3 regions of the Priestia sp. SB1 genome follow, and region 2 is predicted to be linked to each of the others. Evidence: riboswitches for the same ligand, from Rfam matches in the RefSeq annotation. Region 2 holds a riboswitch; each other region holds the start of a gene.

Region 1 (7,384 bases), on a different contig from region 2:
TTTATCCACTAACTTACCGCTGTCTTTTCTAAACATAAAGCCGCTTGCAGCACCATCGGATTTTTCATCCGCGATTTTGATAGGTGCGTTAGGGTGCTTTTTCTTATAGTCAAGGAACGATAATTTATCGTTGATTGTAGCATCAACACGGTTTGCGCTCATTAGTTCTACTGCTTGAGCAAAACCTTCAGCACTCGTAATGTTTGCACCATAAGATTGAGCCATGTCTTTGTAGTTACTTGTTAATGACTGTGCTGATTTTTTTCCTTTTAAATCTTTAAATGATTTGATATCTTTTTCGTCTTTACGAACAATTAATACGGCGCCTGACTGGATGTATGGGTCAGAGAAATCGTATTTCTTTTGACGATCTTCACGAATACCCACTTCATTAGCAATCATGTCAAAGCGTTTAGCATCTAATCCGGCAAACATGCCATCCCACTGTGTTTCTTTGAACTCAGCTTTTACGCCAAGACGTTTAGCTACTTCTTGAGCCAATTCTACATCAAACCCAGTTAGCTTTTGTTTGTCATCATGAAAAGTGAACGGAGGGTATGTACCTTCAGTTCCAATTGTTAATACGCCATCTTTTTTCACTTTATTATATAAATCCTCTTGTGAAGATTTATTGTCTCCATTGTTTGCTTCATTTTTTGAGCTAGAACCGCATGCGGCAAGCACAACTGTGAAAGCTAATAGTAGCGACAAAAGTGCAGCAAATTTCTTCATTTTCTAAACCCCCTAGTATTCTGATAGGAAATGATACTCTGTGATACTAAACAAGAACACAGCAAAAGTCAACAAAAAAAACTTATACGATTAATGTGACTTAAAATAAGGGAAATATACCTTCTATACACGGTTTGTCATAAGGATACAGAAAGATTTTAAAATTTGGATTAAGTGGATTTTTAAGGGATATTTGAGGAGTAAAAAGGAAGTTTCATGCGACGATTTTCTCTTTCATTTTTTCATGACTTTTGGTGCAATAAACATATAGTTAAATGTTAAGGTAGAAATAAATTCCTTATGGTACACTTAAAGAAGAATTTATGAAACGGAGCGATATGATGAAAGCCATAAACTTAATCTCAATTGCCTTTGGTGCTATCGCTGGTACATATGCGCGTTATTTGCTAAATATTTCCTTATTATATACGGGCTATCCAATAGGAACGGTAATTGAAAACCTATTAGGAAGCTTCATACTAGGCCTATTAACAGGATTTTTTGCGTGGAAAAAGCCAAAAGAATGGATAAAGCTTGGACTAGGAGTTGGCGTGTGCGGCGGTTTTACAACGTATTCAACCTTTGCAGGAGACGTCATTTCTCTCACTCAGCACCATTTATTTTGGGGAGCCATTTATGTCATTGTCTCTTTAGTAGGTGGAATCCTTCTTGCTTTAGCAGGCTATCTATGCGGTGAAGCGGCAGGGAAAAATTTAGTGAAAGTACATGAGGTGAAGTAAATGAGCATAGTGAGCTTGGCACTTGGCGGGGCAGCTGGAGGAATATGCCGTTATCTTTTGGGTTTAAAAGTTACAAAAACAGTTTCAAACCCTCCTTTTCCAGTCTCAATGCTGTTTGTAAACTTGCTCGGTGCGTTTGGGCTTGGTCTTTTTTACGGTAGTTATTATGGAAAGGTTCCGAGTCATGCTTATGATGATTCAATATTTTTAATGATTGGCATTGGGTTTTTTGGTGCCTTTACCACTTTTTCAACGTTTAGTGTGGAAACCGTACAGTTAATTCGGGAAAAATCTTATCGGAAAATGTTGGCGTACGTGGGGATTTCAGCATTTGGAACAGTTGGTTTATTTACAGTCGGTTTACTGGCAGGAACGTTTTTATTATAAGTAAAGAGAACGTTTCTAGTAGGGAAAAACAAAAAGACGGAGAAGTAGAGAATGGATAGAAAAGCAGAAGTTTGGAAATACATTTTGTTGATTGTAGCTGTTGCAGGTCAGATCATTGGTTTTTTATTTTTATTTATAAATGTTGTGGCGGCATTTATTTTTTACGGTTTTTATATTCTAACTTTTATTATGTTACTCCTGCTGTTTATATGGGATCGGAAAAAGGAAAAAGACAAAGAAGAATTTGACGACTATACCGATTACTAACTATATAAAAAGCAGAATGATTCGGTGCGCCGGGCCTCTTAGTAAAGAAGCTTAAAAGATACATCTATAAAAGGAAGAGAGCCGTAAGAGCATAAAGAGATATTGTATTTACATCTAGTTGTGTTATAATTTTAAGTGCAAAAACAAAATCAATAAATAGCAATCACTAGGGGAGCTTTTTGAAGCTGAGACGGATGTATTTCGGACCCTTTGAACCTGATCTGGTTTGGACCAGCGTAGGGAAGTGGCGATCATGTTTACATAACGATGCATGCTAACCACTCTACGTTGTAGAGTGGTTTTTTGTATGTAATAAAGCCCTCTGCACAAGATGAAGTGATTGAAATTTCTCTTTATTCTGAATGGAAAGGTTTCGATCATGTGGATATTCCTAAATTTCATGTCATTACAACAGATAAGCAGCCAATCGAAGAGCTTCAAAAAATTTTAACGGCTATCGCGCCTTTTGCGGGCGCCATTCATATTAGAGAAAAAAAGAAAACGGCAAAGCAGATTCAATGTTTACTAGAAAGCCTACCATTTTGTCGCTCTAAAATTATTGTGAATGACCGAGTTGATGTAGCGCATGCTTTAAAAGCAAAAGGTGTACAGCTTGCCTATCATAGTTTAGACGTTTCGTTTGTTATAGACGCATTTCCTTCTCTTATTGTTGGAAAGTCAGTTCACTCTGTGGAAGAGGCTTTAGAAGCTGAAAAAGATGGTGCTCACTACATTTTATACGGACATATTTATTCAACACATTCAAAAAAAGAATTAAAAAGTCGAGGGATAGCGGCACTAAAAGAAGTAGTAGACGCTGTGCAGATACCGGTTATTGCCATTGGAGGAATTACACCTGTAAATGCCAAAGAGGTACTTCAAACAGGAGCACACGGTATAGCCGTGATGTCTGGTGTCATGCTTGCGCAAGATCCCCTGAAAGCGATTAAACAATATTCTCATATATGGACATCTGGAGGTGGAGAAAATGAAGCAGCATTATGATGTACTGTTAATCGGAGGAGGTATAATCAGCTCTTCTATCGCTTATCATTTGTCAAAACAAGGAGCGTCAGTAGCTATTCTTGAACGCAATCAAGTTGGTTGTGAAGCTTCAAGTGCAGCCGCTGGTATTTTAGGTGCTCAAGCTGAAATTGATGAAGAAGGTCCTCTTTTAGACCTTGCTATTAAGAGCAGAAGCATGTTTCCTGAACTGGTGAAGGAACTAAAAGAAAAAACGGCTATCGACGTAGAGCTCATTCAAAAAGGCTTATTAAAAGTCGCTGTAACAGAAGAAGATGCACACGTATTAAAGAAAAAAGCCGCTCAGCACCACCGGTGGGACAAAGATGTAAGATGGATCGATGTAAAAGAAGCGCGTTTGTTAGAACCCGGGCTCTCTCCAGACATATACGGAGCCATTACAATACCGGGAGACGGCCAGCTAGCTCCGGCTAAGTTAACACAAGCTCTTGCTCATGGAGCCTTGTATCACGGAGCAGATGTATTTGAATACTGTGACGTTCACTCTCTTATTATGGAAAATGAAACAGTAAAAGGGGTACAGACGTCCAAAGGCTCTTTTTATGGAGAAAAAGTAGTGATTGCAGCAGGCTCATGGGCTAAACGCTTTATTTCTTCTGAACATTTAGGCGAGGTGTTTCCTGTAAAAGGAGAGTGTATTGCTCTGCAAAGTCATAAGCCCCTGCTTTCTAAAACGATTTTTTTAGATGAAGGTTTTTACTTAGTCCCTAAGACTGGTGGAAGAATCGTAATCGGGGCAACTAAGCTGCAGCATGATTTTACTAAGACCGTTTCTGCACAAGGTATTCAATTTTTGCTGAATAAAGCTTCTGCGCTTCTGCCGGCCATTAAAGAAGCCACATTTGAAAAAGCATGGGCTGGTCTTCGTCCACAAACAAATGATGGCTGGCCTTATTTAGGAGAGCACCCTGAAATAGCGAATCTGCACATGGCTTTTGGCCACTACCGAAACGGTATTTTATTAAGCGCTGCAACTGGAAAAATTATGGCTGATGCTTTGTTAGGGAAAAAGCCAAATCATTCATTCTTTACATCATTTCAGCTAACGAGAGCAATGGAGGGAGTTCATTGAATCTAATTATTAACGGTAAGACCGTCACTGTCGGAGATGAAATTGAAACGGTCGAGCACTTGCTGCAGGCTCAGAGTCTGCATGAGCGAGTTGTAATTGTTGAATTAAACAAGAATATTTTGCAAAAAGAAGAACATAGCGATGCATGCTTAAAAGATGGAGATACATTAGAAGTTGTTTCATTTGTTGGAGGAGGATGAAGAGTATGTTAAAAATTGGACAATATACATTTAATTCACGTTTATTATTAGGAACAGGGAAATTTCCGGACTTTACGACTCAGCGTCAAGCGGTAGAAGAGTCGGAAACAGAAATTTTAACATTTGCTGTTAGACGAATGGATATTTTTGATCAAAATCAGCCTAATTTATTAGAAGCACTTGATGTGAAGCGTTTCACTCTTTTGCCTAACACTGCTGGAGCAAAAAATGCAGAAGAGGCCGTACGTATTGCTAAATTAGCAAAGGCTTCTGGACTTTGTGACATGGTGAAAGTAGAAGTAATTGGATGTGATAAGACGCTGCTTCCTGATCCAGTTGAAACATTAAAAGCTAGTGAAGAACTGTTAAAAGAGGGCTTTACCGTTTTACCTTACACATCAGATGATGTTTTACTTGCGCGTCGTTTAGAGGAGTTAGGCGTACATGCCATTATGCCAGGAGCGTCGCCTATCGGTTCAGGTCAAGGTATTATTAATCCGTTGAACATGCGTTTTATCATTGAACAATCAACCGTTCCAGTAATTGTAGATGCAGGTATTGGAACGGCTTCAGACGCAGCTCAAGCTATGGAGCTAGGAGCAGATGGTGTGTTATTAAATACAGCTGTTTCAGGAGCAAAAGATCCTGTGAAAATGGCTCGTGCTATGAAGCTAGCGATTGAGGCAGGAAGAGCAGCATTTGAAGCAGGACGTATTGAAAAGAAACAATATGCAACGGCAAGCAGTCCAACAGAAGGGATGAGTATCGGTTGATTAATCGTTATTCCCGCCAAGAATTGTTTCAACCTATTGGAAAAGGCGGACAGCAGCAAATTCAAGAAAAGCATGTTCTGATTGTAGGAGCAGGTGCTCTTGGAACAGGGAACGCCGAGGCCCTTGCACGAGCGGGAGTAAAGAAAATAACGCTCATTGACCGCGATTATGTAGAGTGGAGCAACCTTCAGCGTCAGCAATTGTATAGTGAAAAAGATGCTGATAAAAGAATCCCAAAAGCAGTTGCCGCTAAAAAAAGGCTTCACGATATTAATCATGATGTAAAAGTAGAAGCCCACGTAGCGGACGGTACCCCTCAAGTTTTAGAACAGCTTGTTGAGGGGGTAGATGTTATGATTGATGCAACCGATAATTTTGACACACGCCTTGTAATGAATGATTTATCACAAAAATATGATATTCCTTGGATTTACGGAGCATGTGTAGGAAGTTACGGAATTAGTTATACTATCATACCAAGTGAAACACCGTGTTTATCCTGTTTGCTTGAATCTGTACCGCTTGGAGGATTAACATGTGATACAGTGGGGATTATTAGTCCTGCTGTACAAATGGTAGTCGCTCATCAAGTAACAGAGGTGTTAAAAATATTAGTTGGAGACTGGAATGCGCTCAGGAGGGAACTTGTTTCGTTTGACGTATGGAAAAATGAGTATACGAGCATCAATGTGAACGTATTTCGCAAATCTGCTTGCCGCTCATGCGGCAGTGAACAAACGTATCCCTTTTTACAATATGAAAATCAAACGAAAACAGCTGTGCTATGCGGAAGAAACACGGTACAAATCCGTCCGGGCAAATCAGCCAAGCAGCCACTGCAGTCTTTAGGTGAACGATTAAAAGAAAAAGGATATAAAATTGAACAAAATCCGTATCTGCTTTCTTTTTATGTAGATGATTACCGTTTAGTGATGTTTCAAGATGGGCGCGTCTTTGTCCATGGAACAAACGATATAGTAGAAGCAAAGTCACTTTATCATCGGTATATTGGGTAAGAAAGAGATGGAGGTTTCAAGCATGACAGTACCAAAAGCATTAACCATTGCTGGATCAGACAGCGGTGGAGGAGCGGGCATTCAAGCAGATTTAAAAACATTTCAAGAGCGTGACGTTTTTGGCATGTCTGTTATTACAGCTGTGACTGCACAAAATACAGTTGGCGTTCAAGGAGTTTATCCTTTAGAAGTAGAAGCAGTTGAAACGCAGTTAGATTCAATTGCGACTGACTTATTTCCTAATGCAGTGAAGACAGGTATGTTGTTCAGTGCTGATATTATTTACGCAGTGGCTCGTAAAATCAAACAGCACGGACTGCAAAATGTTGTAGTTGATCCCGTTATGATTGCAAAAGGCGGTCAATCTCTTCTTCAAAGAGAAGCTATACAGGCGCTAAAAGAATTATTGCCCCTTTGTGAAGTCATTACGCCGAACATACCGGAGGCGGAAGTCATCACGGGGAAAGAAATTCACACGATTGAAGACAGAAAAGAAGCGGCAAAACAGATGCATGAGCTAGGTGTAAAGCACGTGGTAATTAAAGGCGGACATGACCAATCTCATCAGGATATGATTGATCTAGTGTATGATGGTCATACGTATGTTGAAATCAAGCATGAAAAGATGAATACAAAGCATACACACGGGACGGGATGCACGTTTGCTGCTTGCGTCACGGCTGAACTAGCGAAAGGCAAAAGCGTAGTTGAAGCAGTTCAAACCGCTTCGGATTTTGTTCACTATGCGATTAAGCATACGCTTGAACTTGGTTCGGGACACGGTCCTACTAATCATTGGGCGTATAGAAAATACTTTCGTTCAAATATATAAAAAAACGTGCCTACAATCTAGGCACGTTTTTTATGAAGAAGGAATATGTGTCGGAATTTCTCCATCGATGCCTAAATAATAATGTCTAATGGGCTTTAAATTATCATCAAGCTCATACACAAGCGGTACGCTTGTGGGAATATTCAAGTTCGCAATGCCATCAGGTGAAATGTTATCCAAATACTGCATCAGAGCTCTAATCGTATTACCGTGAGCGGAAATAATAACCTTTTTGCCAGCTTTAATAGAAGGAGCAATAGTTTTGTTCCAATATTCTAGAACCCGCTTTTCTGTATCGGCTAAGTTTTCCGTTACAGGAAA
Region 2 (7,384 bases):
AAGCAGTAAAGGGAATATTTATTATCACTTTAAAAGTAAAGAAGGGCTTTTTCTTTATTTAATAGACGAATGGGATCTTGAGTGGGAACGAAACTGGAAAGAAAGAGAGTCTCTTTACAAAACAACAAGAGATAAGCTTTTTGGAATAGCGGAGCAAATCATTTTAGATGATTTGAATCATCCTCTTACGAAAGCTGCCGATGAGTTTTTTAACAACGAGGAAAAGGGCAGCGACATCGAAGAGCGAATTGATGAGATGGTGAAACGACACGTGGAGTTTAACCGGGAACTTTTGCAACAGGGCATCGATGAAGGCGAGTTTTCTCATAAAAATGCAGAGCAGCTTGCAGTAATTTTAGAAGGGCTGTTTGTTGGAATGAGCCGCATGTCTCGAAAAACGAGTACGGAAAATGCCCTGCAGCTTTACCATTCAGCAATCGATGTATTTTTAAACGGAATTATAGCAAGGTCTTCTTAAATAAGCGGGGATGCTTATTGTGGCAATGAGTAATCCCTCATTATTTTGTATTTTTATAGACCGAACGTTCAGTATTTTTGTAATCAGGAGGTTTATATGTCATTATTGTTAAGAAATCGAGCGGCGATTTTGCTGCTCATGCTAAATATTTTTATTATCTTTACGGGAATCGGTCTCGTTATTCCAATTATGCCAACCTATATGACGGAGCTTCATATCAACGGCAGCGTGATGGGGCTTTTAGTAGCGGTGTTTTCACTAACTCAATTTCTGTTTTCGCCTTTAGCGGGGCGATTATCCGATTCGTTAGGGAGAAAGAAAATTATTGTAGCGGGAATGATTGTTTTTGCCCTGTCTGAATGGTTCTTTGGTTCAGTGAGTACACCTCTTTTATTATTTGTATCCAGAATGCTAGGTGGGGTCGGGGCCGCGCTTATTATGCCTGCTGTTATGGCCTATACAGCGGACGTGACGTCTGCTAAAGAACGCGCTAAAGGAATGGGCTATGTGACGGCAGCGATTACAACAGGATTTATTATCGGGCCCGGTATTGGAGGCTTTTTAGCTGAATACGGCATGCGCGTGCCGTTTTACATGGCCGCAGTAGCAGGAGGCTTGGCTGCAGTGATTACGCTTTTTGTTTTGCCGGAGTCTCGTCCTGTACAAGATCATGCTGTTTCAAACAATGAGAATCCAAAAGAAGATCGGCTGCTACTGCAGCTTATGAATTCCTACAAAGAACCTTATTTTTTAAGTTTAATTATCGTTTTTGTGACATCGTTTGGATTATCCAATTATGAAACGATCTTTTCACTATTTGTTGATCATAAATTTAGCTTTACGCCAAAAGATATTGCGTTTGTTATTACGTTTGGCTCTATTGCAGGGGCTGTTGTGCAGGTTACGATTTTTGGCTGGATTTTAAATAAGTTCGGTGAAAAAAGAGTCATTTCGTTTTGCTTGATGATGACGGGACTTTTTATTTTACTTACGCTATTTGTGCACACGTACTGGCTTATTATTGTTGTAACATTTATCGTCTTTTTAGCAACAGATATTTTACGTCCGGCAATAAGCACGCAAATGTCGATGATGGCACAAGACGACCAAGGGTATGTAGCCGGACTAAATTCTGCTTATACAAGTCTTGGGAATATTATTGGACCCGTTGTCGCAGGCTTTCTCTTTGATATAAACGTTAATTATCCGTACGTATCAGCTGCACTTGTACTGCTGCTTTGTTTTCTTTTATCTTTAAGAGCAGGGAAGGACCGAAAAACAGCTGTGAGAAATCAAGCGATTCAAGAGAAATAATAGAATTTTTAGGAGATAGAAGACCTCCAGTAGTTTACTGGAGGTCTTTTAATGATGCTTTTAGTAAAGCTGTAAGATTTACAACACCACTCAGCCTATAACGAAGCTTTATTTTATGGGCAAAACAGTGAAATGGTTGCAAATAAAAAAAGTTAATAGTAAACTTTAAACGTAGTAATAAATAGTATGGGAGCTTGCGCGGGGCAGGCTGAGAGTACAGGGGCGCCTGTTGACCATTTGAACCTGTTGGATAATGCCAGCGCAGGGAATGTGAGTACATACCAAAGCACTTTGCGCATGCAAGGTGCTTTTTTGTCTTTTTTTTGCAGTGTTAAAACTAAATGAAAAGAGTGAGAGAACATGGATATTAGTAAAATTTCAGCTCAATTAGAAAAAGTAAGAGATACAAGTCCGCTTGTTCATAATATTACGAATGTTGTGGTAACCAATTTTACAGCAAATGGACTGCTTGCCATAGGAGCGTCACCTGTTATGGCTTATGCGAAGGAAGAAGTGGCTGATATGGCTCGAATCGCCGGAGCGCTTGTCTTAAATATGGGTACACTGACGGCTCAAGAAGTAGAAGCGATGAGAATAGCAGGAAAATCAGCAAATGAAAACGGCGTGCCGGTTATTTTCGATCCTGTAGGAGCCGGAGCGACACCGTTTCGTACAGAAGTGGCACGTCAGCTTGTAGAAGAATTAAATATTGCCGTTATTCGCGGTAACGCTGCTGAAGTTGCGAATGTAGTAGGCGAGTCATGGCTCATTAAAGGCGTTGATTCATTAGAAGGGCAAGGAGACGTCATTGAACTTGCTGAGAAAGCAGCGAACAAATTAGATACAGTGATTGTTATTACGGGGAAACAAGATGTGATCACCGATGGAAACACAACGTATACAGTAGACAACGGTCACCCGTTATTTACGAAGGTGACGGGTACTGGATGTCTGCTGACATCAATTATAGGAGCTTTCGCGGCTGTAGAAAAAGAATATGTCGAGGCAAGTGTTGCTGCTTTAAGTTTTTACGGAGTGGCAGGTGAAATCGCCGCAGCGAAAAAAGGTGAAGAAGGGCCGGGGAGCTTTCAAATTGAGCTGTTAAATCAGCTTCATCTTTTATCTGGACAGGATATTGAATCATATGCAAGAGTACATCAACGTTAAAAGGAGCGGGAAAATGACAAACGAAGAAATTAAAAAGCTGCTGAAAGTTTATTTTATAATGGGCAGCAATAACTGTAAAAAAGATCCGAAAGAAGTATTAAAAGAAGCAATTGAAGGCGGCGTTACCGTGTTTCAATTTCGTGAAAAAGGCGAGGGTGCCTTAACAGGAGAAGCGAAATATCAGCTGGCGAAAGAACTTCAGCAAATTTGTCAGCAGCACAGCGTTCCTTTTGTTGTGAATGATGATCTTGACTTAGCGATCCGCTTACAAGCAGATGGCGTTCATATTGGACAAGAAGATGAAAAAGCTCATATTGTTCGAGAAAAAATAGGAAAAGGAATTGTGGGCGTCTCTGTTCATAATTTACAAGAGCTGCAGCAAGCGATAAAAGACGGGGCGGATTATGTAGGAATGGGACCTGTTTTTCCTACTTCTACAAAAAAAGACGCAAAAGCAGTGCAAGGTACAAAATTAATTGAAGAAGTGCGAAACCAGAATATTGACTTTCCAATTGTAGGAATCGGTGGCATCACGCCTGAAAATGCCAAACAAGTAGTAGAAGCAGGTGCAGATGGTGTTTCTATTATTACCGCGATTAGCTTAGCAGCGTCTCCAAAAGAAAAAGCAGCTCAATTGAAAGAAGCGGTAGGAAAATAAAAAAAGCGCACAGTGTGCGCTTTTTTATTATAGCTGAACGGTTTGAGGAGTTTCTTCGCCTTCATTCATAAAGCGAATTTCGTTTGGTGTAATTTCCAGAACAACATACTCAGGGTCATTTGGACCGTCAAACCATTCTTTCATGTGATCGTTCCATATACGTCCTTTTAATTGATCACCGGTACGAAGAACAGCTGTCCCGGATAATTCTAAGTATTGATCGCCATATCCTTCGCCGCTGTAGCCCAATAGTACGTGCACGTTCGGATTGGCTTCGATTTCTTCTGCCTTATGTGTATTGATATTTGTTGGTGTGTAAAGAGCGATACCATCTTCATCGCTGAAAAATGTCATATAGCGAGAGTGGGGTTTGTTGTTTACAACTGTGGCTAATGTTCCTACACGATTTCCTTCTAATACTTCATTTACTTTTTTAGCAATTTTTTGTTCATTCATTTTATCCATCTCCTTTATTACTTTTTATGTTCCTCAATCGAAGATAAATAAAACATACATGTCTAAAAAAAATATAAGTTAACAATAAAATAATTATGTAAACTAATAAATAAAAAAATAAAAAAAGCTAGCTACAGCTAACTAAAAAATAAGCCCGCACTGCCGTAACCCTAAGTGTCTTAAATACCCAGATCTACTAGGTGGGTGCCCTCATAGCCGGGTTTAGCGTCCCAAGAAGGGCGTGCTATCTGCAGCTAAATTTTGAGCTCCCTTTTAACACTCAAAGGTTTAAGACAACATGAGTATACGCACAGCGCAGGTATGTATAACAAATGTAAATAAAATGCCGATATATAAATGTTTTCTAATTAATCAACTTTCATCGTACAAGAAATGATTATAACGGAATAATGAATGGAACGCAAGACTTTTATTTAAAGTTTTTCTTCTCTAACATCTTGGCGGTTATGCCGTAACAAAATAAAAAAAGGGCCCGCAACTGGAATGAAACATAAGAGAAGGTAAGGCCGGGATGCTATCTTTTCTTTTGTCATAACGGAATAAGAAAGCCACGTTAAAACAAAAAAATCAGCGGTCATCACGCTAACAAGCTGTGACTGCATAAAAGCATCTTCATAAGCTCTTATTGAACCTATGGATAGTCCGTATACGTAACCAGCAATCGTGAGTGCTAAGCATAGTCCAATCCATAGACGAGAAGAAATGATGGCAATGAAACGTGAAGGAATACGCGAACGTGTTCGAACTTTTTGTCCTTTCCAATGATAATAGAACAAAAGAGAAAAAGCTCCAAGCGCAAATGATAGGAGAGAAAATGGCCATCCAGGCAGTTTGTACGTATCTTTTTTACAAATCATTACCATGAATAATACTGGGAAAAGCCCTAGAAAAGAGAATACCATGACTACGAGCGGATCTACCTGTTGAAAATTTCCTGTGACAAGGTTTTTAAACAGCATATCATCAGCGGCGCTTGCTCCCGGAGCTAGCAGAAAGGCGTATAGTACAAGCATAGTCCATACAATGATGTACATTACATATTCTCAACTCCTTTTAATTGTTTTAGTATACAAAAACCATTTCAGTATATTTCCCCGTTTTGTGATGAAGGGAAACGCTTGAAACTCTTCTTTAATTAGGTGTAATATTACACTAAAGACATGTGCGTGTATAGAAAGAAAGGGCTGTAAAAATGGATAAACAAGAAGTCATTAAATCCGTATCGGATAAAATACGATTAATTCGTTTAGAAAGAAACTATTCACAAGACAGAATGGCTGAAGTTATTGGTATTTCAAAAAAAACATTGGTTCAAATTGAAAAAGGGCGCACGGAAGCAGGGTGGACGACCACTGTTGCAGTATGCGGTTTGTTTCGTGACAGTGAAATCCTTCAATCGGTTTTAGGAGACGTCCCCTTAGAAGTAGTAGAAATCATTGCTCATAACGGCGTATCTTCTCCAAAAGATAAAACGCTCGGAGGAAGAGTATGGTGGAAAGAGATTCAAAAAGAAGGTTCTTTTCGTCTGCAGCAAAATATGATTAGTCAGCACTATCGTATTTTAGATGACCAAGACTATCGATGGTTTAGTTCATTTGATAAAAGCGAAGCTGTAGAAAGGTTTGAAGAATTAACGAAGAAATAAAAACAAGCACTTGTTTTCAAGTGCTTGTTACTGATTCATTAACGTGCCGGATGAAGGGCGGTTGAACCAATTCCATAGCTCTACATCTCCAAGTGACGCGTAGGTGATAGACGGATCATTTTTTAATTTCAGCAGCTTTTTGGTAGGTCCTGTAATCACAACGCCGTACACACCGACCCCATGTTTCTTTACATAAGAATATCGCTGCTTTAGCAACAAATCGGAATGGTCTAGCTGACGAACTTTTTGGACTGTTTCTTCATTATCGGCTAATAGTTTCATCATATTTAAAACGTTCGACTTGCTAGTAGAGTGCGTTTGATTTCCTTTGTGCTCGTAAGGCAAGTCTAAAAACTCTGGAAAGCCAAATGTTGATGTTAAGTCAATTAATGGCTCATCTTTTGTGCTTGTTTTTTGTTCGTTCCCTGTATTAAGCGCGTACCAAGAGGTAGAAAAATCACGGCTGTCGATGGCATTCATTTTTTGCTGAACTTCTTTTAGCGAATACGTATTATCAAAAGAAATAGCCACTTCGCTTACCGTTCCTTTTGGTAGGTTTTCTAATGCATTCCATGTTTCATTCGTCCATTCCTTATACTCTTTTGCATGTAGCTTTAGTTTTTTTTGATCAGGATAGACAAAGGAAAGGTTAAGGTCGTATTTACCGCCGGAAAATTCTTTTTCTACACCGCTCGTTTTATTAAACAGCTGATGAAATGTAAACGTCCCAATGGCCTGCTCTTCACGTCCAATTTGCTTATAAGCTTCCATTTGCGACTGCATTCGGAAAAAGGACTGTGTATCAGAAGTGGTTTCACGTATATGAACGTTCGGAAAAGCAGATTCGATAGCTGCTTGATTGACGCTGTTTATGTATTCGGTTTTTGATTGATGATAATATACAATGGATAAAAAGCTGCCAATCATCCATAGCAGAACGACAGAGCTAATGACAGTTGTCACATTTGAAAGGCGCTGCTTCCATTTGGCCATATAAATGGACTTTTTCACTTTTTTATTATCCAACATCGTATCGTCATTTAGTGAAGTAGTTGATGGAGTTGGCGATAACGGTTCATCTTCAGTTAGCAAGTGCTCTAAATGAGCTGAGCATGCTTCACAATTTTCCGTATGTTGTTCAAGTGTTTCTGCTTCTTTGTCTGTCAAAGTGCCGTTTTTATATTTTTCCCATTGATGCTTCATATCCTGACAGCTCATCCGTCCTCTTCCTTTCTTTTTTTCAATTGTTGACGACCACGATACAAGTCCATTTTCACTTTTGACAGAGTAAAGCCAGTCATTTCTGCAATCTCTTCATATGTGAAGCCATGATAATCTCGTAACAGTACAATATTCTGCTTAGCCGGAGGCAAAGCAGATACATCAGAAAGCCAGCCGTCGATTTCACTTTGAATCATCACTTGTTCTTCAGCACTTGGCTGAGGAGTAAAGTGCCATTCTTCTATTTCGACAGTAGGGCGTTTTTTTTCTTTTCGATACCAGTCAATAAAGGCGTGATAAGCAATTTTGAACAGCCAAGGCTTTACTTCCTCGCCTTTATACGTTTCTAAGTGTAAAAGTGCCCGGTAAAAGGTCTCCTGCATTAAATCTTCCGCTGATTCTTTTCTGCGAGTAAGAGAGAGAA
Region 3 (7,384 bases), on a different contig from region 2:
AAAGTATTAGCTGACCTAAAAATCATGGATGCAGCTGGTTATGAAGTACAGCAAGCTTCTCAAGCTGGAGCAGACATCATTACCATCTTAGGTGTGGCTGAAGATATGTCAATTAAAGGTGCAGTTGAAGAAGCGAAAAAACAAGGTAAAAAAATTCTAGTCGATATGATTGGTGTAAAAGATATTAAAGGACGCGCAAAAGAGCTAGACGAATTTGGCGTTGACTATATCTGCGTACACACAGGATACGATCTTCAAGCAGTTGGTCAAAACTCTTTTGAAGATTTAGTAACAATCAAAAGCGTTGTAAAAAATGCAAAAACAGCCGTTGCTGGCGGCATTAAATTAGAATCTTTACCTGAAGTAGTAAAAGCACAGCCTGATCTTGTTATCGTTGGCGGAGGCATCACGAGCCAAGATGATAAAAAATCAGTTGCTTCTCAAATGAAAGAGCTTATTACAAATTAAGGAGCTTTCTATGCAGACGAGCGAACATTTAAAAACGGTTACGAATGAGCTTTTACAAACAACAGCTCTAATCGCTGACGATGAAGCTGAACAGCTTGTAAATGGCATCATCTCATCTAAAAAAGTGTTTGTCACAGGAGCAGGCCGTTCAGGTCTTATGGGCAAGTCGTTTGCTATGCGTATGATGCATATGGGCATTGATGCTTATGTCATTGGAGAAACCGTGACGTCCACTTTCACGCAGGATGATTTATTAATCATCGGATCAGGTTCTGGCGAAACGAAGAGCTTGATTCCTATTGCTCAAAAAGCAAAAGAACTTGGAGGAAAAGTTGGAGTAGTCACGATTTCCCCCGATTCCACGCTTGGCAAGCTGGCTGACTTCATCGTGAAGCTGCCCGGCGCTCCGAAGGATCAAGAACAAAGCAGTTATCAAACCGTACAGCCTATGGCGTCACTGTTTGAACAAACGCTTCTTCTTTTTTACGATGCGCTGATTCTTCGCTTCATGGAGAAGAAAGAACTTGATACTCATACGATGTACGGAAAGCATGCAAATTTAGAGTAGAAAAAGGTCTTGCCTAGGCAAGACCTTTTTTGTTTTGGAACTTTCTATATAACCAAATATTCACTTATCAGATAACTAAATGTACTTTATCATTATTTATTTTTTCAAAAGCCCTATTCGAATTTTGCTGCATCTCCATAAAACGGCTGCTCTGCAACTTTAATCGAGTCTGTTGGACACCCTTCGTACGCTTCCATCATCTCATCTTGCTGATGTTCAGGAACTTCTTTTGTTCCTTCGTTGTTATCTAATACGGCATAAGCAAGACCTTCTGAATCATAATCATAAAGATCTGGCGCACTCCCTCCACATGCTCCGCAAGCAATACATGTTTCCTTCTCTACTATCGTAAAAGCCATAAAAAAACCTCCTTGACCTTTTCACTTTCTCTTTCAGAAAGTTACGTTCAGTATAAGGAGTTTTTTTTAAATTCGTCTTAAATTATTTACTGAGATTCCCCAATATTCTCAAACATCTCATCTACATTTGGCTTTTTCTTAATTAACCCTGACTCTTTTAACCAGTTAACATTTGATTGCCATGATTCTTTCGTTTGACTGCCGAATCCTTGTTCAGACTTCATTTTTGGAAGTAAGATATTCAAACTTTTTGTTTCCACATCTTTTTCAAGCGGGAAGTTTGATTTATCTTGATTATCTAACAAAATTTGAAGTGATTCTTTTGGATGTTTCTCCGTGTATTCATACCCTTTTGTCGCGGCACGCCAAAACGCTTTAATCGTATCAGAATCTTTTGCCCACGTTTGATCCCCTGTAACGGCCACTAGCTCGTAATAAGATGGTACGCCGTAATCTGACGGATCAATGTCAACCGTTTTGTATCCTTTTTTGTGAAGCAATGGTACTTCGTGGTTAATATACGCACCTATTACAGCATCTACTTTTTTGCTAATCAGCGATGAATTTAACTCAAACCCTACGTCTACTAGTTTTACTTTATTCGGATCTCCTCCATCGCTTTTCACCATTTTCTTTAGAACAGATTCACTTAATGGTGTTCCGCTGTATCCTACTACTTTTCCTTCTAAATCTTTAGGACGCTTAATACCGCTATCTTTCAATGCCACAACCCGGTTTAGCGGAGATCTTACAATCGCTCCTACCGACTTTACCGGCACATCTTCATTTGCTCGTGCCATTGCTACATCAGGCTGATAGTAAAGGCCGAGCGTGACTTTCCCTGCAGCTGCTAAATTAAGCGAGTCTGTTGGATTAGCAGGAAATTGTACTTTTACATTCAGCCCTTCTTTTTTGAAATATCCTTTTTCTTGTGCAGCGTAAATGAAGCTGTGCACTGCATTTGGATACCAATCAAGCATAATTGTAACGTCTTTTAATTTTTTACTGTCACCAGCTTTATTTTCCTTGTCCTGACCGCAAGCAGCGAGCATCAAAACAAGCAGCAGGCTTAAGCTAATCGCAAACCATTTTTTCATTCTGTTTTCCTCCACTTTAATGAACGTTTTTCGAAACCTACTACAATAATAAAAAATAAAATACCAAGCGCGGATAAAATCACAATTGGTGCAAATACACCAGCTGCATCAAACTGTGTCATCATGCGACGACTGAAATATCCTAAGCCTGCTTGCGCACCCAACCATTCCCCAATGGCAGCACCTATTATACTAAAGGTAACCGCTACTTTGAGTCCCGAATAAAAATGAGGCAGTGCAGAAGGAATGTTCAACTTAAAGAAAATATCTTTTTTTGTTGCTCCCATCGTTAACATGAGTTCTTTTAACTCTTTGTTTGTAGAACGAAGCCCGTCAAATGTGCTAACGGTAATGGGAAAAAACGTAATTAATACGGTCACAATCACTTTGCTCCAAATGGAGTAGCCAAACCACAGCACAAATACAGGAGCAATGGCAATGGTCGGAATCATTTGTGACGCAATAATAAGCGGATAAAAAGCACGCTCAATAAGCGGACTCCAATTCATCCACACAGCCAGCAGAACCCCTAGCACAACGGATATTACAAGCCCAATTACGACAATAGATAACGTAGCTGGTAAATGCTTAAACAATAAATCCATTCGCAGCTCCCAAAGCTTCGTTAAAATACCGCTGGGCGTTGGTAAAATAAACGGATAGTTTACAATGCGTGCTCCAATTTCCCAAGCAGCCAGCAAAATGACTACTAAAATCACTGAAGCCCCGTACTTTTTCATGTGTTCACCTTCGATCTTAGCTGTTCAATTAAATAATCTTTCACATCAAGCACTCGCTGTTGATTCAGATCTTTTTGCGTTCGAGGTCTGCTAAGCGGCACTTGAATTTCTTCAAGACAACTTACTGGCTTGTCTGAAAAGATAAAAATGCGATCTGATAAAAAAAGCGCTTCATTGACGTCATGAGTGATAAATAAGATGCTATGCTTACGCTTTTGCCATTGGTCAAGCAGCCATTCCTGCATCGATAAACGTGTGATTGCATCAAGTGCACTAAAAGGCTCATCTAAAAGCAGCACGTTAGAACCGCTTAATACCGTCCGAAGAAAAGAAACGCGCTGCTTCATCCCTCCGGATAAATCACTTGGAAAACGGTTTTCATACCCTTTTAGGCCAAACTCTTCAAGCAGCTGAGACACTTGCTTATGAGCACTTGCTTTTGATACATTGTGAAGCTCAAGAGGCAGTGCTGCATTGTCTAGAATCGTACGCCACGGAAGCAGCAAATCTTGCTGCGGCATATAGCCTACTTTTCCTAGTCGCTTTTCATAAGACTTTCCGTTAATCACGATATCGCCTTCACTCTGCTGTTCAAGACCTGTAATAAGACGAAACAACGTACTTTTCCCAGAGCCGCTCGCTCCAACGATACTGACAAACTCGCCTTCTTTCACGTCTAAGTTTAATGATTTTAAAATCGCTTGATCACCGTTCTTGTACGTAAAACTGACGTTTTGAAAAGATAACACAGACCTATTCATGAATTGGCCACATCGCTTCGTTATAAGCCATATCCCAGAACATATACTCAAAACGCGTCGTATTCAAGAAAATTTCTTCAAGCTTTTCTAATTCCACTTCTGATTTATCTTCAGTAAGTGAGTCAAATAAATTGATACACCATGTCGCCAGTTCTCCAAATTCTTCTGAGCTGTACATTTCAATCCACTCACGGTAAAACTCATTGTTAGCTCCAGGCTTTTCACTAAGTTCTTTTCCTATTTCCCAGTAGCTCCACATACAAGGCAAAAGAGCGGCTACTAATTCAGCTAATGTTCCACTTTGACCAACGTGCAGCATATAGTGCGTGTATGCAAGCGTTGTAGGAGATGGCTGCGCTTTTTCTAATTCTTTTTCGCTGATTTCAAATCTCTTGGCATACTCACGGTGCAGACTCATTTCTTCGTTTAATGTAGAGTCTAAAAGGGCTGCAAATTTCCCCATCGTTTGAAGATCGGTAGCTTTCATGGCTCCAATCGCAAATAATTTGGCATAATCAATTAGGTAAAGGTAATCTTGAATCATGTAGAAGCGAAACTTCTCCTTTTCAAGCGTTCCATCTCCCATCCCCTGTACGAAGGGATGATTATGATTTTGACGCCAAATAGGCTGCAGCTTTTCGTATAATCGTTCACTAAATTTCATGATGATCACTCCTTATGCGTATGCAGCCACGTATAAATGAACTGCACTATCACTTTTGTATATTGAACAAGCTGATTAATATCTAATTGTTCGTTCACAGCATGTGCATTTGCTAAATTTCCCGGACCGTAAATAGCGGCGGGAATTCCCGCATCAGCTAGCCATCCCCCGTCTGTTACGCTAGTTGACACATCAATTGGAGGCTTTTTCCCTTCCATTTGTTCATGAGTATTTGCAAGCAGCTGCACTCCTGCATGATTTTCATCAATTTCTAATGACGGAAAGATTTCTCCTCTGTCTTCAATCATTGATGTGCCTCCCCATTCAAAGGTTGGCAGATTATCTTTTAACCATGGATCTGCTTTTGCAATAGCTATAATATATTCTTCCACTTCTTTTGATACTTGGTCGTACGATTCATTAGGATAATAGTGAACGGTGATCCACAGCCTGCATTCATCTGCAATAAAAGCAGCATGTCTTCCGCCTTCGATTACTGCTGGATTAATCGTATTTGTCCCTGGCAAAAATCCTGGATAGCTCTTTGTAACAGCCCAGTGACGCTCCAATTCTTGTAGCCCTCCGATCACTTTTGCCATCTTTTCAATAGCGCTTGCGGCTAACAGCCCTCCTCCAGCATGAATCATACTTCGGCGTGTACCGTCATGATAGGTTTTACTGCTTTTTATCGTAATCCATCCCGTGATCACTCCGCCTTGACCTTGAATATGTAAATCACTTGTATCGACTACAAGCGCAAAATCAGCTGTATACCCTTTCTGACAGCATTGCAGCGTACCTGCCTCTCCTACTTCTTCTCCTACAACGGATTCAAAAATCAAGTCTCCTGGCAGCTCGATTCCTGTTTCTGTTAAAAGCTGAACTGCAAATAATGCTCCCGCCAAACCGCCTTTCATATCAGCAACTCCGCGTCCAATTATCATATTGTCTTTCACAACAGCTTCAAACGGATTGGTTTCCCAATTTTCATTTTCTTGTACCTCAGCAACATCCATATGGCCGTTAATAATCAAGCTTTGATAGTCAGCCGATTTTTGTCCTTTTAACGTTCCCACTACGATAGGGTCGTTAGAATATAAGTCCCACATATCAATGGAAAAACCGCAGTTTTTAAGAAAATCCGCTACGTACAGCTGCGCTTCATGAGAATTTCGTGCAGGAGGCGCTGGCGTTTTATACGAAACAAGCGTTGTTAATAACTGGATTAACTCTCCTTTGCGCTCCTCTACCTGTTTGACAAGCAAATCAATTGTTTCTTTCATGTATGACACCTTCCTTTACGCATAAAAAAACACTTCTTTCGCAGGAAAGAAGTGTTTTTGTTTATGTACACAAAATTATTATAACGAGTTCGTAAGGAAATCCCATACAAAACATCCATTACAATACCTCTTTCCTACGCTAGTATTACCTAGTTCAGGTTATAAGGGTTAAGACTTATCGTCTCTCTCAGCTTCGAAAGCACCCCTAGTGGTGTTGTATCTCTATGAAATTAATCTATTATCATATGTTTACCTGTAATAGTTTTATCATAGTAAAGCGTTTTATTCAATAGAAAGGTTCATGATATGGTAATGAAAATAGTTTCCTTTTTAGTAGTAAAAGAAAAAGCACACACCTTTTTCATGCAGTGTGTGCTCTTTGTTTTTGTGACATTACTAGTTAGCTATTGGCTTCTTTAAAAATACACCGTTTTTTCCTTCAGACAGTAATAAGCTCAAGCTTTTGCCCCGGTCTCACTAATGAAAGCAGCTCGTGATCTTCTTCTATTACATACCCAATCACATTCACATTAGCATTTGCAGACAAATTCCTTTTAGCTATTTGAACCTCTCCTCTATAACGTCCGTAGCCATCATTGTCCATTGTAATTGCTCCGATTCTGCGTTCTACTGTATGAAATGGCAGCACTGGTTTTACAGATCGTGTATCAACCAATCGCAGAACGTCTCTTGATACATCCGGACGCACGCTGTACGTTCCCTGTATATGAGGTGAACGAATGCGTAGCGGAATAATGCGGTTTTCTTGATATTGAACTAAACGTTTTAATAAATTTGAACTGGCGTATGGATCTCCAATATAAACCTCCGTTACTCCGCATCCGTATAAATCTACTGCAGAGGTAAAAGGACATTTATTACGGTCTTTTTCTCTAGTAGGAAGTCCTTGATAAATAGGTCCTCTCTTTTCGCCTTCTCCAGGAATATAAGCACAAACTGGAATACGAAGTTCATTAAATAAATCTGTCTGCTGTTGAAAAAACGTTTCTTCAAGCCCTGTTTCAGGCCGCGGATAAAAATTATGCCAAGCAAGCAGCTGATGATGATGAAGACCTGCAGATAATAGCGCTTCTATTTCTAGTTTTGACACTGTACTTGCATTAAGGGCAATATAAAACTCATCCGCAAGTAAAATCGTTTCTTCTACGCTAAAGCCATCGTCTAGTCTAATACCTGATACGCCAAGTGAAGATAGAGTCATAAGGCTTTCGATACCTAAATGAACCGGTGTATGCTTAGATACATCTGCATACACGCTTATTCCACAATCTCTAGCCACATGAAGCAATTCTTTTGCCCGTTCAGCCAAATCTCCTTTTTCCTCTGGAATGTGAAGTGAAGTGAATGCGCGTGTAACGCCGCATTCACTCGCTTCTACTAATCTTTGTTTGGCATCTCTATCGTTCAAATAAAATGAAATGCC

The links. A riboswitch is a leader RNA that binds a small molecule or an ion and turns the genes downstream of it on or off. The one in region 2 is predicted to bind thiamine pyrophosphate.
Region 1: it holds a riboswitch for thiamine pyrophosphate, as region 2 does, so the genes downstream of both, WKH56_RS31620 (thiamine phosphate synthase) here and thiM (hydroxyethylthiazole kinase) in region 2, are expected to answer to the same signal.
Region 3: it holds a riboswitch for thiamine pyrophosphate, as region 2 does, so the genes downstream of both, WKH56_RS13790 (acetylornithine deacetylase) here and thiM (hydroxyethylthiazole kinase) in region 2, are expected to answer to the same signal.

Annotation. Positions count from the first base shown of each region.
Region 1 is NZ_JBBJSS010000012.1:71,716-79,099, forward strand. It holds gene WKH56_RS31600 (amino acid ABC transporter substrate-binding protein) at 1-732, opposite strand, end outside; gene WKH56_RS31605 (fluoride efflux transporter FluC) at 1,056-1,472, shown strand; gene crcB (fluoride efflux transporter CrcB) at 1,473-1,859, shown strand; gene WKH56_RS31615 (hypothetical protein) at 1,911-2,126, shown strand; TPP riboswitch at 2,285-2,386, shown strand; gene WKH56_RS31620 (thiamine phosphate synthase) at 2,508-3,131, shown strand; gene thiO (glycine oxidase ThiO) at 3,115-4,242, shown strand; gene thiS (sulfur carrier protein ThiS) at 4,239-4,442, shown strand; gene WKH56_RS31635 (thiazole synthase) at 4,448-5,215, shown strand; gene WKH56_RS31640 (thiazole biosynthesis adenylyltransferase ThiF) at 5,212-6,231, shown strand; gene thiD (bifunctional hydroxymethylpyrimidine kinase/phosphomethylpyrimidine kinase) at 6,254-7,063, shown strand; gene gpmA (2,3-diphosphoglycerate-dependent phosphoglycerate mutase) at 7,094-7,384, opposite strand, start outside.
Region 2 is NZ_JBBJSS010000004.1:529,499-536,882, reverse strand. It holds gene WKH56_RS17895 (TetR/AcrR family transcriptional regulator) at 1-478, shown strand, start outside; gene WKH56_RS17890 (MFS transporter) at 575-1,792, shown strand; TPP riboswitch at 1,969-2,077, shown strand; gene thiM (hydroxyethylthiazole kinase) at 2,153-2,959, shown strand; gene thiE (thiamine phosphate synthase) at 2,973-3,617, shown strand; gene WKH56_RS17875 (pyridoxamine 5'-phosphate oxidase family protein) at 3,645-4,073, opposite strand; RNA gene ssrS (6S RNA) at 4,221-4,398, opposite strand; gene WKH56_RS17865 (hypothetical protein) at 4,508-5,128, opposite strand; gene WKH56_RS17860 (helix-turn-helix transcriptional regulator) at 5,287-5,739, shown strand; gene WKH56_RS17855 (anti-sigma factor) at 5,767-6,957, opposite strand; gene WKH56_RS17850 (RNA polymerase sigma factor) at 6,954-7,384, opposite strand, start outside.
Region 3 is NZ_JBBJSS010000003.1:636,082-643,465, forward strand. It holds gene hxlA (3-hexulose-6-phosphate synthase) at 1-468, shown strand, start outside; gene hxlB (6-phospho-3-hexuloisomerase) at 479-1,036, shown strand; gene WKH56_RS13765 (ferredoxin) at 1,150-1,395, opposite strand; gene WKH56_RS13770 (ABC transporter substrate-binding protein) at 1,482-2,492, opposite strand; gene WKH56_RS13775 (ABC transporter permease) at 2,489-3,232, opposite strand; gene WKH56_RS13780 (ABC transporter ATP-binding protein) at 3,229-3,993, opposite strand; gene tenA (thiaminase II) at 3,986-4,657, opposite strand; gene WKH56_RS13790 (acetylornithine deacetylase) at 4,663-5,940, opposite strand; TPP riboswitch at 6,055-6,157, opposite strand; gene WKH56_RS13795 (MupG family TIM beta-alpha barrel fold protein) at 6,380-7,384, opposite strand, start outside.